2 regions of the Streptomyces sp. NPDC091280 genome follow, and region 2 is predicted to be linked to the other one. Evidence: riboswitches for the same ligand, from Rfam matches in the RefSeq annotation. Region 2 holds a riboswitch; the other holds the start of a gene.
What was found. A riboswitch is a leader RNA that binds a small molecule or an ion and turns the genes downstream of it on or off. The one in region 2 is predicted to bind cyclic di-AMP.
Positions count from the first base shown of each region.

Region 1: it holds a riboswitch for cyclic di-AMP, as region 2 does, so the genes downstream of both, ACIQPR_RS13360 (M23 family metallopeptidase) here and ACIQPR_RS41065 (M23 family metallopeptidase) in region 2, are expected to answer to the same signal.

Region 1 covers NZ_JBIVUZ010000003.1:714,962-722,374, forward strand. Annotated here, with positions in the region: gene ACIQPR_RS13335 (MarR family winged helix-turn-helix transcriptional regulator) at 1-247, opposite strand, end outside; gene ACIQPR_RS13340 (dihydrofolate reductase family protein) at 314-1,444, shown strand; gene ACIQPR_RS13345 (alginate lyase family protein) at 1,585-2,790, shown strand; tRNA gene ACIQPR_RS13350 (tRNA-Met) at 2,843-2,916, shown strand; gene ACIQPR_RS13355 (PP2C family protein-serine/threonine phosphatase) at 2,944-4,128, shown strand; cyclic di-AMP (ydaO/yuaA leader) riboswitch at 4,282-4,438, shown strand; gene ACIQPR_RS13360 (M23 family metallopeptidase) at 4,450-5,457, shown strand; gene ACIQPR_RS13365 (aldo/keto reductase) at 5,505-6,449, shown strand; gene ACIQPR_RS13370 (PrsW family intramembrane metalloprotease) at 6,456-7,413, opposite strand, start outside.
Region 2 covers NZ_JBIVUZ010000017.1:115,944-123,356, forward strand. Annotated here, with positions in the region: gene ACIQPR_RS41055 (M16 family metallopeptidase) at 1-1,324, shown strand, start outside; gene ACIQPR_RS41060 (M16 family metallopeptidase) at 1,321-2,709, shown strand; cyclic di-AMP (ydaO/yuaA leader) riboswitch at 2,911-3,074, shown strand; gene ACIQPR_RS41065 (M23 family metallopeptidase) at 3,088-3,843, shown strand; gene ACIQPR_RS41070 (GntR family transcriptional regulator) at 4,031-4,726, shown strand; gene ACIQPR_RS41075 (HPr family phosphocarrier protein) at 4,887-5,168, opposite strand; gene ACIQPR_RS41080 (GNAT family N-acetyltransferase) at 5,356-7,413, shown strand, end outside.

The sequences.
Region 1 (7,413 bases), on a different contig from region 2:
CCTTCTCCAGCCTGGTCACGGCGTACGTCAGCCGGCTCCGGGTGATCTTCGACCGCTCGGCCAGGTCGGTCATCCGCAGCCGGTGGTCCGGTGCGTCCGAGAGGTTGGCGAGGATGGAGTAGTACAGGTGGGGCATGCCGGCCTCCTGCTGGAGCTGCCGGTCGATCGCGTCCTCCAGGAGGTGCGTCGCGGCGATGTACGCGCGCCAGGCGCGCAGCTCCTCGGCGGTGAGCCAGCGAGTCGTCATACCCCCAGTGTAGGTTTGTTTCAAACTTGAACCAAGACCCGCCGGCCTCCCGGAGAGAGCGCGTCGATGTCCCTGCCCCACGTCCTGCTGTCCGCCGCCGTCTCCCTCGACGGCTACCTCGACGACACCGGCCCCGACCGGCTGCTCCTCTCCAGCCCCGCCGACTTCGACCGCGTCGACGCGGTCCGCGCCTCCGTCGACGCGATCCTCGTCGGCGCCGGCACGATCCGCGCGGACAACCCGCGGCTGCTCGTGAACTCCCCGGAGCGCCGCGCCGCCCGTGTCGCGGCCGGCCGGCCGGAATACCCCCTCAAGATCACGGTCAGCGGCTCCGGCGACCTCGACCCGGCCGCCAACTTCTGGCACACCGGCGGCGACAAGCTCGTCCTCACGACCGACAAGGGCGCCGAGCGGGCCCGCCAACTCGGCCTGGCCGCCGACGTGTTCGCCCTCGGCCCCGAACTCGACTGGCGCCGGCTGCTCCAACACCTGCACTCCGCCAGGGGAGTCGACCGCCTGATGGTCGAGGGCGGCGGCACGATCCACACCCAGCTCCTCCAGCAGGGACTGGCCGACGAACTCCAACTCGTCCTGTCCCCCCTCTTCGTGGGCACCCCGGACGCCCCCCGCCTCTTCGGCCCGGGCACCTACCAGCCGGGCCGACTGCGTCTCGTCGAGACCCGCCCCATCGAGGACGTCGTCCTCATGCGCTACGAACCCACCGCCCCCGGCACCGGCGGCCTCCCCGCCGCCGCCGACCACCACTGGCTCGCCCTCGCCTGCGACCTGGCCGCCGACTGCCCGCCCTCGCGGACCGCGTTCAGCGTCGGCGCGGTGGTGGTGGCCGAGGACGGCACGGAACTGGCCCGCGGCCACTCCCGCGAAGCCGGCGACCCGGTCGTCCACGCGGAGGAGGCGGCCCTCGCCAAACTGGACCCGGCGGACCCGCGCCTGGCGACCGCCACCGTCTACACCAGCCTCGAACCCTGCACCCACCGCGCCTCCCGCCCCAGGCCCTGCGCCCGGCTGATCCTCGACGCGGGCGGACGGCGCGTGGTCACGGCCTGGCGCGAGCCGGACACGTTCGTGACGGCGGCCGACGGAAGCGGGGCGCTGGCCGCGCGGGGGGTCTGCGTGGTCGTACTCCCGGAGTACGCGGAGCGGGCGAAGGCGCCGAACCGTCATCTGCTCGGCTGAGTGCCCCGGCATGGCCCGGCACCTCACGGCCCTCCCGGCGCCGGGCCGTCACGACCGATCGGCCCATCAAATCCTGCGGCCCGCTCCCCGAAGGGCCACGCTGCGAAGGACCCGGTAGGGACAACGCGGAGGTAGGACACATGAGGGCAGTGGCGGTGCTGGGCGCGTCCGTGGCCGTAGGGCTTCTCGCCTCGTGCGGGGCGGCGGACACCGGTACGCGGACCATGGCACGGGCGCTGCCCGCCGGTGCGGCGTTCACGCATCCCGGAGTGCTGGTCAGCAAGGCGCAGCTGGACGCCGTACGCAAGAACGTGGCGGCCGGGAAGCAGCCCTGGCTGAAGGCGTACTTCGGGATGCGGGACAGCAAGTACGGGTCGTACAAGTACACGGCGAAGCCCTACGCCGACGTCGACTGCCCCTGGAACGGCAAGGCCGCGCACGGGTGCGTCGAGGAGCGCGAGGACGCCATCGCCGCGTACACGCAGGCCCTGCTGTTCAGCATCACCGGGAAGCAGCACCACGCGCTCAAGGCGCGGGAGATCATGGACGACTGGTCGGCGAAGATGAAGGAGCACACCTCCGAGGACGCCGGACTCCAGACCGCGTGGGCCGGGTCGACCTGGGCGCGGGCGGCGGAGATCGTGCGGTACGCGCCGGGCGCCGGATGGCCCGCCGACCGGGTGCGGCGGTTCGCGACCATGCTGCGCACCGCCTACCAGCCCGAGGTGACGAAGGACCTGCCGGACTACAACGGCAACTGGGACCTCGCGATGACGGACGCGGCGATCGGCATCGCCGTCTTCCTCGACGACCACAAGGCCTTCGACGCGGCCGTCGCCCGCTTCCGCGACCGCGTGCCCGCCTACTTCTACCTGGAGAAGGACGGCAAGGTGCCGCTCACCCCGGCCCGCTCCACCGTCACCACCCCGCAGAAGCTCACGACGTACTGGTTCAAGCAGACCACCTTCAAGGACGGCATCGCCCAGGAGACCTGCCGCAACTTCAAGCACGTCGGGTACTCGCTGGCCGCCACCGGGCACATCGCCGAGACCGCCTGGCACCAGGGCGTCGACCTCTACAAGGACGTCAAGGACCGGCTCGCCGCCGCCCTCGAATTCCACGCCCGCTACCAGCTGGGCGAGGCCGCCCCCGCCTGGCTGTGCGGCGGGAAGGTCGACCGGAACATGGGGACCGACCTGGAGGTCCCGCTCAACCACCTGGAGGACCGGCTCGGCATGAAGGTGCCCGCCGCGCACCGGCTCGCCGCGAGCACCCGCCCGGCCGGCAGCGACGACCTCTTCGTCTCCTGGGAGACCCTCACGCACGCCGGTAACCCCGCCGACTGAAACGTGTGTGACATCGGGCCCCGTGGATGGCGTATAGTTGGAGACACAACGGCGCGGGGTGGAGCAGCTCGGTAGCTCGCTGGGCTCATAACCCAGAGGTCGCAGGTTCAAATCCTGTCCCCGCTACTCAAGGCCTAGGGCCGGAGTCCAGAAATGGATTCCGGCCCTAGGTGTTTCTCCCGCCACGGTCGGCCCACCCCGCTCGCCACCCTCCCCCCGCCACGAAAGACTGGACGCGTGGAGGACGGTCGGTATGTGCGCAGCGATCCCGTGCCCGACCGGGGCCTCGCCTTCGTCCGCCGGCTGCCCGCGCTGCTGCTCGTCGTCGGGGCGTTCTACGACTACTTCACCCCGCAGGACTTCACCGCGGCCCCCTTCTTCACCGCCGCCCCGCTGATCGCCGCCCCGCTCTACTCGCGGCGCGGCACCGTCCTCACCGGGCTGGCCTCCGTCGCCGTCGTCCTGGTGATCCACCTCAGGCTCGGCATCCTCCTCCACATCGACGCGCTCACCGAGTCGGCCACCGTGGCCACGGTCGCCGCGCTCGCCGTCCTCATCAACGTCCTGGTCCGCCGCAGCAGCGAACAGCTCGCCTCCGTGCGCGAGATCGCCGAGGCCGCCCAGCGCGCCGTACTGCCCGAACCGGCCGAGCGGATCGGCGGGTTCGAGATCGCCGCCCGCTACGAGGCGGCCCAGGAGGGCGCGTTCATCGGCGGCGACCTGTACGCGGTCCAGGACACCCCGCACGGCGTACGCCTGGTCGTCGGCGACGTGCGCGGCAAGGGCATGGGCGCGGTCGCCGCCGTGGCCGTGGTGATCGGGGCGTTCCGGGAGGCGGCCGAGCAGGAGGCCACCCTGGAGGCGGTCGCGCAGCGGCTGGAGCGGGCGCTGGCGCGCGAGGGCACCCGGCGCGACGGGCTCGACGCGGTCGAGGGCTTCACCACGGCCGTCCTCGCCGAACTCCCGCACGGCGACGGTGTCGTACGGATCGTCGACCGCGGCCATCCGCCGCCGCTGCTCCTGCGCGCGGACGGCAGCGTGGACGCCCTGCTCGTCAAGGAGCCCGCACTGCCCCTGGGAATGGGCGAGTTGGGCTACTGGCCCGACCGGGCCGAGGAGTTCGCGTTCCCCGGCGGCGCCACCCTGCTCCTGTACACCGACGGGCTGACCGAGGCCCGCGACGGCCACGGTGTGTTCTACGACCCGGGGGAGCGGCTGGCCGGGCGGACCTTCCGCAGTCCGGTGGCACTGCTCGGAATCCTCGCCAAAGAGGTGCGCCGTTATGCCGGGGGCGGGATGGCGGACGACATGGCGATGATCGCCGTACGTCGGCCGTGACCGGTCAACTCACCCGTTTTTCGCCGGTGGTGGGCCCTTTCGTCCAGCAAGGAAAGGTTAATGATCAAGCGAACGGGCTTGGAAACGGACGCCCGTGTCTATTAACGTTCGATAACGCAGCACGGTCGTCCCAGCCGTCACAAGAGACAGCTCCGTGCGCACGCGCCGAATCCCGCGAGGGAACCGGGGAACCACCACTTGGGGTGAATCGCACGTCGACAGTCGTGGGAACACGACCGGTTTACGCGCGTAGGAGACCTTCCTGCTCCGAACCCGTCAGCTAACCCGGTAGGCGAGAAGGAAGGAAAGGAGCACGCCCACGTGGCGTCCAACCAGGCTGCCCCAGAAGCCCCGTTCGTCTACGGCGGTCACCGTCCCGACGAGGGCCCCTGGGAGGAGTGGAATCCCAGCGCGGAGACCGTTCTTCCCAACCGCGGCAAGCACCGTGTCGCCAAGCAGCGTGGTGGCGGGGGATTCGCCCGCAGCTCCACCGTCCTGGGCGTCGGTGTCATAGCCGCCGTGAGCGCCGGCGGGATGGCCAGCGCCAACACCGGCAAGCCGCCCGTCTCGATCTCCCTGCCCGACCTGCCCTCCGTGGGTCATCTGCTGGACGACTCCGCGAGCACCCCCAAGGGTTCCGCGACCGCGCTCAGCAGCGTCGGCGTCACCGCCAACGAGACCGCCAAGGGCACCTCGGACGCGGGTGAACTGCTGCGCAACCGGATCATGGAGCAGGCCGAGTACCAGCAGCTCCAGGTCGACGGCCGGTCCCAGGCCGCCGCCGAGGCCGCCGTCGCCAAGCAGCTCGACGCCGCCGCCGCGAAGGCCGAGCAGGACGCCGCGAAGAAGGCCGCCGACGCGAAGAAGGCCGCCGAGGCCGCCGCCAAGAAGAAGGCCGAGAGCGCGAAACTCGCCGCGCTCGCCAAGCAGTACACGCTGCCGGTCGCCTCGTACACGATCACCGGCACCTTCGGCCAGGCCGGCTCCATGTGGTCCTCCGGCTACCACACCGGACTCGACTTCGCCGCCCCCACCGGCACCCTGATCAAGGCCATCCACAGCGGCACGATCACCGAGGCGGGCTGGGCCGGCTCCTACGGCTACCGCACGATCCTCACCCTCGACGACGGCACCGAGCTGTGGTTCTGCCACCAGTCCTCGATCAACGTCAGCGTCGGCCAGAAGGTCGCCACCGGAGACGTCATCGGCCGCGTGGGCGCGACCGGCAACGTGACCGGGCCGCACCTCCACCTGGAGGTCCACATCAACGGCGCGGCCACCGCGAGCGACCCGGCGCCCTGGCTGCGCAGCAAGGGCCTCAACCCCTGACCCACCTGATGGAATATCCGGTTCCGGTCCGGCGGTTGACGTGGAGCATGACTTCTCTTCGCAAGCTGGGCCGGTCCGACCTGGAGATCTTCCCGCTGAACCTCGGCGGCAACGTGTTCGGGTGGACCGCCGACGAGGCCACCTCCTTCGCGGTGCTCGACGCCTACGCCGCCGCGGGCGGCAACTTCGTCGACACCGCCGACTCCTACTCCGCGTTCGCCCCGGGCAACCAGGGCGGCGAGTCCGAGACCGTCATCGGCAAGTGGGTCAAGGCCCGCGGCAACCGCTCCGACGTCGTCATCGCCACCAAGGTCAGCCAGCACCCCGACTTCCCCGGCCTGTCCGCCGCCAACATCAAGGCCGCCGCCGACGCCTCCCTGCGCCGCCTGGACACCGACCACATCGACCTCTACTACACCCACTTCGACCAGGTCGAGGTGCCGGTCGAGGAGATCGTCGGCGCCCTGGACGAACTGGTGACGGCGGGCAAGGTGCGGTACATCGCGGCCTCCAACATCACGCCCGAACGCCTCCAGGCCTCCCTCGACTTCTCCGACCGCGAGGGCCTGGCCCGCTACGTCGCGATCCAGCCCCACTACAACCTCGTCTCCCGCGACACCTACGAGGGCGAACTCCGGGACGTGGCCGAGCGCAACGGCCTCGCGGCGCTGCCCTACTTCGCCCTCGCGGCCGGCTTCCTCACCGGCAAGTACCGGCCCGGCACGACCGTGGACAGCCCGCGCGCCGGACGGGCCGCCGGCCACCTCGAATCCGAGCGCGGCCGGCAGGTGCTGACCGCCCTGGACGAGATCGCGCGCGCCCACGACGCCGCCGTCGCGACGGTCGCCCTGGCCTGGCTCGCCGCCCAGCCCACGGTCGCCGCCCCGATCGCCTCCGCCCGCGACGTCGAGCAGCTGCCCGACCTGCTCGCCGTGGCCGAACTGACGCTCACCGACGCCGAGATCGAGCGCCTGAACCAGGCCTCCGCCTGAGGGTCGTCAGCTCCGGTAGGGGTTGTACGCGGACTGCGGCGCCGCCGCGGTCCCGTACACCCCGTACACCGGCCACGGCGGCACCACCACCGGCACCGGCGGCGCGACCGCCCGCGCCGCGTACTCCAGCGCGGGCCGCGCCACCTCCCGCCCCTGCCACAGCTCGTGCAGCAACTCCCTTTCCCGTACGGCGAAGTCGGCGCGGGCGCGGCCCCGCGCCGCCCGGTGCCGCAGGAACGCCAGGGAGGTCGCGCGGGCCTGGTAGCGGGCCACCGAGCGGGCGCCGGGGCGGCCGAGATGCCGGCCGGCGTACTCGCGGGCCAGCCGGCGGCCCCGCATCGAGCCGAGCACGAACGGTTCGCCCGGGGTCAGCCAGCCCGCGAGCACATATACCGGCAACTCCTCGCGCACCGCGCGCAGTTCACGCTGCCGGGTCCAGACCGCCAGCCAGGTCAGCAGACCGAACGCGGGCACCATGAACAGGCCGTAGACCTCGAAGAAGCCGTACTGGCCGAAGGTCGAGGAGCCGTTCCAGACCGCGTGCATGCCCATCGCGAGCAGTAGTCCGGTCAGCGCGGCTAGGACGCGCCGGACGTGCCGCCGGTCGGGGAAGCGGGCGGCGAGGCCGAAGCCGATGCCGGTCAGGACGGTGAACAGGGGGTGCGCGAACGGGGACATGACGATCCGCACGAAGAAGGTCGCCGCCGTCACGGAGGTGAAGCCGCGGTCGCCGGTGAGCTGGTCGGTGCCGAAGGCGGTGCCGAGGTAGAGGATGTTCTCGGTGAACGCGAAGCCGGTGGCGGTGACCCCGGCTATCACCATCCCGTCGACGATCCCGGTGAAGTCCCGTCTGCGGAACAGGAAGACGAGCAGCACGGCCGCCGCCTTCGCCGACTCCTCCACGATCGGCGCTATCACCGTCGCGCCCAGGGTGTCCGCGCTGGTCGGGTCGGCGGTCGCGGTC
Region 2 (7,413 bases):
CGAACACCGCTTGGCCAACGGTCTGCGCGTGGTCCTCTCCGAGGACCACCTGACCCCGGTCGCGGCGGTGTGCCTCTGGTACGACGTCGGTTCGCGCCACGAGGTCAAGGGCCGTACCGGCCTGGCTCACCTCTTCGAGCACCTGATGTTCCAGGGCTCCGGACAGGTGAAGGGCAACGGCCACTTCGAACTGGTGCAGGGAGCGGGCGGTTCGCTCAACGGCACCACCAGTTTCGAGCGCACCAACTACTTCGAGACCATGCCCACGCACCAGTTGGAGCTCGCCCTCTGGCTCGAAGCCGACCGCATGGGCTCCCTGTTGGCCGCCCTGGACGACGAGTCCATGGAGAACCAGCGGGACGTCGTCAAGAACGAACGCCGTCAGCGCTACGACAACGTGCCCTACGGGACGGCGTTCGAGAAGCTGACCGCCCTCGCCTACCCGGAGGGCCACCCTTACCACCACACGCCCATCGGCTCGATGGCGGACCTGGACGCGGCCACCCTGGAGGACGCGCGCGCGTTCTTCCGCACCTACTACGCGCCCAACAACGCCGTCCTGTCCGTGGTCGGCGACATCGACCCCGAGCAGACGCTCGCCTGGATCGAGAAGTACTTCGGGTCCATCGCCTCGCACGACGGCAAGCCCGCGCCCCGTGACGGCGCGCTGCCCGACACCATGGGCGGCGAACTGCGCGAGATCGTCGAGGAAGAGGTCCCGTCGCGCGCCCTGATGTGCGCCTACCGGCTCCCCGAGGACGGCACCCGCGCGTCCGACGCGGCCGACCTCGCCCTCACCATCCTCGGCGGCGGCGAGTCCTCGCTCCTCTACAACCGCCTCGTACGACGCGACCGTACGGCCGTCGCGGCCGGCTTCGGGCTGCTGCGGCTGGCCGGAGCGCCCTCCCTGGGGTGGCTGGACGTCAAGACGTCCGGTGACGTCGAGGTGCCCGTCATCGAGGCCGCCATCGACGAGGAACTCGCCCGGTTCGCCGCGGAGGGCCCCACGGCCGAGGAAATGGAGCGCGCCCAGGCCCAGTTGGAGCGCGAGTGGCTGGACCGGCTCGGCACGGTCGCGGGCCGCGCGGACGAACTGTGCCGCTACGCCGTCCTGTTCGGCGACCCGCAGCTCGCCCTGACCGCCGTACAGCGCGTCCTGGACGTCACGGCGGAGGAGGTCCAGGAGGTCGCCAAGGCGCGCCTGCGGCCCGACAACCGCGCGGTGCTCGTCTACGAGCCGGTCGCGGACGAGGACGCCGGCGACGACACCGACGACGAAGCAGCGGCCGAGGCCGGCGACGAGAACGAGGAGACGGCGAAGTGACCGAGCTCGCCACGATGGAATTCCACCCGCAGCCCCAGGCGGGCGAGGCCCGGCCGTGGGCCTTCCCGGCGCCCGAGCGCGGAACGCTCGGCAACGGCCTGACCGTGCTGCGCTGCCACCGCCCCGGCCAGCAGGTCGTCGCCGTCGAGGTGCTCCTCGACGCGCCCCTGGACGCCGAACCGGCCGGCCTGGACGGTGTCGCCACGATCACCGCGCGCGCCTTCTCCGAAGGCACCGACAAGCACTCCGCCGAGGAGTTCGCCGCCGAGCTGGAGCGCTCCGGCGCCACCCTCGACGCGCACGCCGACCACCCGGGCATCCGGCTGAGCCTGGAGGTCCCGGCCTCGCGCCTGGCCAAGGGCCTCGGCCTGCTGGCGGACGCCCTCAGGGCACCCGCCTTCGCCGACAGCGAAGTCGAACGGCTGGTCCGCAACCGCCTCGACGAGATCCCGCACGAGACGGCCAACCCGTCCCGCCGCGCCGCCAAGGAGCTCTCCAAGGAGCTGTTCCCGGCGACCTCGCGCATGTCGCGCCCGCGCCAGGGCACCGAGGACACCGTCGAGAAGATCGACTCGGCGTCCGTCCGCGCCTTCTACGACCGGCACGTCCGCCCCGCGACCGCCACCGTCGTGGTCGTCGGCGACCTCACCGGCATCGACCTGGACGCCCTGCTCGCCGACACCCTGGGCGCGTGGACCGGCTCCACCGCCGAGCCGCGTCCCGTGCCGTCGGTGACCGCCGACGACACCGGGCGGGTCGTCATCGTGCACCGGCCCGGCGCCGTCCAGACGCAGCTGCTCATCGGGCGGGTCGGAGCCGACCGGCACGACCGCGTGTGGGCGGCCCAGGTGCTCGGCACGTACTGCCTCGGCGGCACCCTCACCTCCCGCCTGGACCGCGTCCTGCGCGAGGAGAAGGGCTACACCTACGGTGTGCGCTCGTTCGGCCAGGTGCTGCGATCCGCACCCGACGGCACCGGCATCGCGATGCTCGCCATCAGCGGCTCCGTGGACACCCCGAACACGGGTCCCGCCCTGGACGACCTGTGGACGGTGCTCCGCAAGCTCGCCGAGGGCGGCCTCACCGACGCCGAGCGGGACATCGCCGTACAGAACCTCGTCGGGGTGGCGCCGCTCAAGTACGAGACCGCCGCGGCCGTGGCGAGCACCCTGGCCGACCAGGTCGAGCAGTACCTGCCCGACGACTACCAGGCGACGCTGTACCGGCAGCTCGCCGCGACCGGCACCGTGGAGGCCACCGCGGCGGTCGTCAACGCCTTCCCGGTGGACCGTCTGGTGACGATCCTCGTCGGCGACGCCGAGCAGATCAAGGAGCCCGTCGAGGCTCTCGGCATCGGCCAAGTGACCGTCGTTCCGGCGGAGTAGTCGCCGTAGCGGCACGCGCGCGTGGGGAGCCCCGGTGACGGAAGCGTCACCAGGGCTCCCCATTGTCCGAATTGGGGGAGAGGTTGCCTGTCTGCCCTGTGGCGTGCGCTACAAAAACCGTGATCCGTTTGGGGATTGAAAGTGGCCCCCCTTAGCGTCGGTCCGGCTGTCCGTCAGGCACCGCGCCGCACTCGCGGCACCGGACAGTCATCGCCGAGTCCCCGTACGGCGCGAGCCAGGGGAGCCGGGGACCCACATGAGTCCCTGGGGTGAATCGGACGCCCGCGCGCACGGCGGGGGAGTCCGTAGGAGACCTTCCTGCTCCGAACCCGTCAGCTAACCCGGTAGGCGAGAAGGAAGGAAAGGACCAGCCACTTCATGGCGTTCACCCGCGCCACCGGGAAGCACCGTCGCCCGAGCCGGACCCATCGCACCACCGTTCGCGCCGCCAGCGTCGCGGCTCTCGCCACCTCCGGTGTCGTAGGCACCCTGGCCGCCGCCCCGGCGTTCGCCGCGGAACCCGCCCCCGAGCAGACCGGCCTCACCCCCGTCGTCGCCATCGGCGACTCCGTGGCCGAGAAGATCGACGCCCAGGCCGTCGCCCAGCGGCAGGCCGCCGCCGAGACGCTGGCCGAGGAGACCGCCCGCGCCAAGGCCGCCGCCCAGGCGAAGGCGGCCCGTGAGGCCCACGCCCGCGCCGCCCGCGAGGCCGAGCGCAAGAAGCTCAACACCTTCGTCGCGCCGGTCTACGGCTCGTACGTCTCCACCGGTTACAAGACCGGCGGCTCCCTGTGGTCCTCCGGTGCCCACACCGGCATCGACTTCCACGCCTCGACCGGCACCAGTGTCCACGCGGTGGGCTCCGGCACCGTCGTCGAGGCCGGCTGGGGCGGCTCGTACGGCAATCAAGTGGTGATCAAGATGGCGGACGGCATGTACACCATGTACGGCCACCTGTCGTCCATAGGTGTCTCGGTCGGCCAGAGCGTCACCCCGGGCCAGCAGATCGGCCTCTCCGGGGCGACCGGCAACGTCACCGGACCGCACCTCCACTTCGAGGCCCGCACGACCGCCGAGTACGGCTCGGACGTCGACCCCGTCGCCTACCTCCGCAAGCACGGCGTCGACGTCTGACCGCGCACCACCGCACTTCCCGGAGCCCCGGCCCACAGGCCGGGGCTTTCGGCGTTTCCGGACCCCTCCTGTCCAAAAAATATCCATGGATTCCGGTCCGCCATCGGAAATTCCCGCTGATTGCAATAGAGTCACGGAACACACGTCAATCGTCGACGTTTCACGGGGATTAAGGCGGAGGTCGGACATGCGTATTCCGGCGCACTCGGTATGCACGGCGATCCGGGACGACATCGTCGCCGGTGTCTACGAGCGCGGCGGCCGGCTCACCGAGGAACTCCTCGCGCGCCGGTACGGCGTCTCGCGCGTGCCCGTGCGGGAGGCGCTGCGCACGCTGGAGGCGGAGGGGTTCGTGGTGACCCGTCGGCACGCGGGCGCGTGCGTCGCGGAGCCGACCGAGCAGGAGGCCGCCGACCTGCTGGAGATGCGGATGCTGCTGGAGCCGCTCGGTGCCTCGCGGGCCGCCCAGCGGCGCACCGAGGCCCATCTCAAGGTGCTGCGCGGCCTCGTGCGGCTGGGCCAGGAGCGCGCCAGGAGGGGCAACAGCGAGGATCTGCGCTCCTTGGGCAGCTGGTTCCACGAGACGCTGGCCCAGGCCTCCGGAAGCCCCGCCCTGACCTCGATGCTGACCCAGCTGCGGCACAAGATCGCCTGGATGTACGCGGTGGAGGTGCCGGCCAACCCGGTGGAGTCCTGGGCGGAGCACGGGGCGATCGTGGACGCCGTGGCGCGCGGCGACGCCGAGCGCGCGCGGGCGATCACCGCCCTGCACACCGAACGCGCGGGCGCCGCGCACCGGCTGCGCTTTCCCGGCGGGGCGCACGGCGCGGACCGTGTGAGGACTTCGCAACCTCCCGTAAACATGTCGGGTCTCCGGCATTAACACGGGCGCCGTATACAAAGAGGGGGTAATTCGCGGGGGATTATTTCTGCTGCCCGCAAGTGGAATAGCGAAGGGCTCGCCCGGTAATTCGGACGAGCCCTTCGGGGTTGCGGTCACCGTTTTTGCGGCGAAATCACCGCAACCATCAATTCCAGGCCGCTCAGACGGTCTCGGGGAGTTCCTCAAGACCTTCCGCGACCAGCTTCGCCAGGCGGTCGAGGGCCGCGTCCGCGCCCTCGGCGTCCGACGCGAGGACGATCTCCTCGCCGCCCTGGGCGCCCAGGCCCAGGACCGCGAGCATGGAGGCCGCGTTGACGGGGTTGCCGTCGGCCTTGGCGATCGTCACGGGGATACCTGCGGCCGTGGTGGCCCGGACGAAGATGGAGGCGGGGCGGGCGTGAAGGCCCTCCGCCCAGCCGACGTTGACGCGGCGCTCAGCCATGTGATGCTGCCCTTCAGAGTCTCAGGGTTGTCTAGACCAGTTTCCCACACGTGAAGCGAGTCCGGAGCGGCCCTGCGGACCGTCCGGAGAGGGGTGTCGGACTGCGGCCTCGGCCCCACTTCCCCTCGCTGCTTTCCCCACAGACTGCCTCGCGCCGTTGTCGGACGCGAGCCGTACGCTGGGGCCCATGCAGCAGACCTCGTCGGACCGGCACGAGTACCCCGCCCACTGGGAAGCCGACGTCGTGCTGCGCGACGGCGGTACCGCGCGCGTCAGGCCCATCACCGTCGACGACGCCGATCGCCTGGTCAGCTTCTACGAGCAGGTCTCCGACGAGTCGAAGTACTACCGCTTCTTCGCGCCGTACCCTCGCCTGTCCGCCAAGGACGTCCACCGCTTCACGCACCACGACTTTGTGGACCGGGTGGGACTCGCGGCCACGGTCGGCGGCGAGTTCATCGCCACCGTACGCTATGACCGCATTAGTGCCGACGGACGTCCCGCGTCCGCCCCCGCCGACGAGGCCGAGGTGGCCTTCCTGGTGCAGGACGCGCACCAGGGCAGGGGCGTCGCTTCCGCCCTCCTCGAACACATCGCGGCCGTCGCCCGCGAGCGCGGCATCCGCCGCTTCGCCGCCGAGGTGCTGCCCGCCAACAACAAGATGATCAAGGTGTTCACGGACGCCGGCTACACCCAGAAGCGCAGCTTCGAGGACGGCGTCGTACGCCTGGAGTTCGACCTCGAACCCACGGACCGGTCCCTCGCCGTGCAGCGCGCGCGGGAGCAGCGCGCCGAAGCGCGGTCCGTACGACGGCTCCTGGTGCCCGGCTCGGTCGCCGTCATCGGTGTCGGCCGTACCCCCGGAGGGGTGGGCCGCAGCGTCCTCGACAACATCAGGGACGCCGGATTCACCGGCGGCCTGTACGCCGTCAACACCGCCTTCCCCGAAGGGCAGAAGGAACTCGACGGGGTACCGGCACACCGCTCGGTGCGCGACATCGAGGGCCCCGTCGACCTCGCGGTCGTCGCCGTCCCCGTCGAACACGTCCTCCAAGTCGTCACCGAGTGCGGCGAACACGGCGTGCAGGGGCTCGTCGTGGTCACCGCCGGCTACGCCGAGAGCGGCCCCGAGGGACGCGAGCGCCAACGCGAACTCGTCCGGCACGCGCGCACGTACGGCATGCGCATCATCGGGCCGAACGCCTTCGGGGTCATCAACACCGCAGCCGACGTACGGCTCAACGCGTCCCTCGCCCCCGAGATGCCCCGCCCCGGACGCATCGGACTGTTCGCCCAGTCCGGCGCCATCGGCATCGCCCTGCTCTCCCGGCTGCACCGGCGCGGCGGCGGCGTCACCGGAGTCACCGGCGTCTCCACCTTCGTGTCGTCCGGCAACCGCGCGGACGTGTCCGGCAACGACGTCCTCCAGTACTGGTACGACGATCCCGACACCGACGTCGCCCTCATGTACCTGGAGTCGATCGGCAACCCCCGCAAGTTCACCCGCCTCGCCCGGCGCACCGCGGCGGCGAAGCCGCTGGTCGTCGTCCAGGGCGCCGGATCCGCCCCCCAGGGGCACGCCGTACGCGCGACCCGCCTGCCGCACGCCACGGTGTCCGCGCTGCTGCGCCAGGCCGGCGTGATCCGCGTCGAGACGATCACCGAACTCGTCGACACCGGGCTGCTGCTCGCCCGTCAGCCGCTGCCCGGCGGGGCCCGGGTGGCGATCCTCGGGAACTCCGAGTCACTCGGACTGCTGACCTACGACGCGTGCCTCTCCGAGGGGCTGCGCCCGCTCGCCCCGCTGGATCTGACCACGGCGGCCACCGCGGCCGACTTCCACCGGGCCCTGTCCCAGGCGCTCGCCGACCAGGCCTGCGACGCGGTCGTGGTGACCGCGATACCGGCCGTGGGGGAGGGCCCGGCCGAGGACGCGGCCCTGGCCGAGGCCCTGCGGTCGGCGGCGGAGACCGATCCGGGGAAGCCCGTGCTGGTGGTGCACGTGGAACTCGGAGGCCTCGCGGAGGCACTGTCGGCCGCGACCAGCACGGCACCCCAGGCCGTTTCGAAGCGGGAGGACCAGCAGCCCGCCGAACGACCGCCCACCGCCGCGCGGACACCCGAAGGCGTCGGCCTCATCCCCGCCTACCCCGCCGCCGAACGCGCGGTGCGCGCCCTCTCCGAAGCCGTGAAGTACGCCCAGTGGCGGCGCGAGGCCACCGACCCCGGCCGGGTGCCCGAGTAC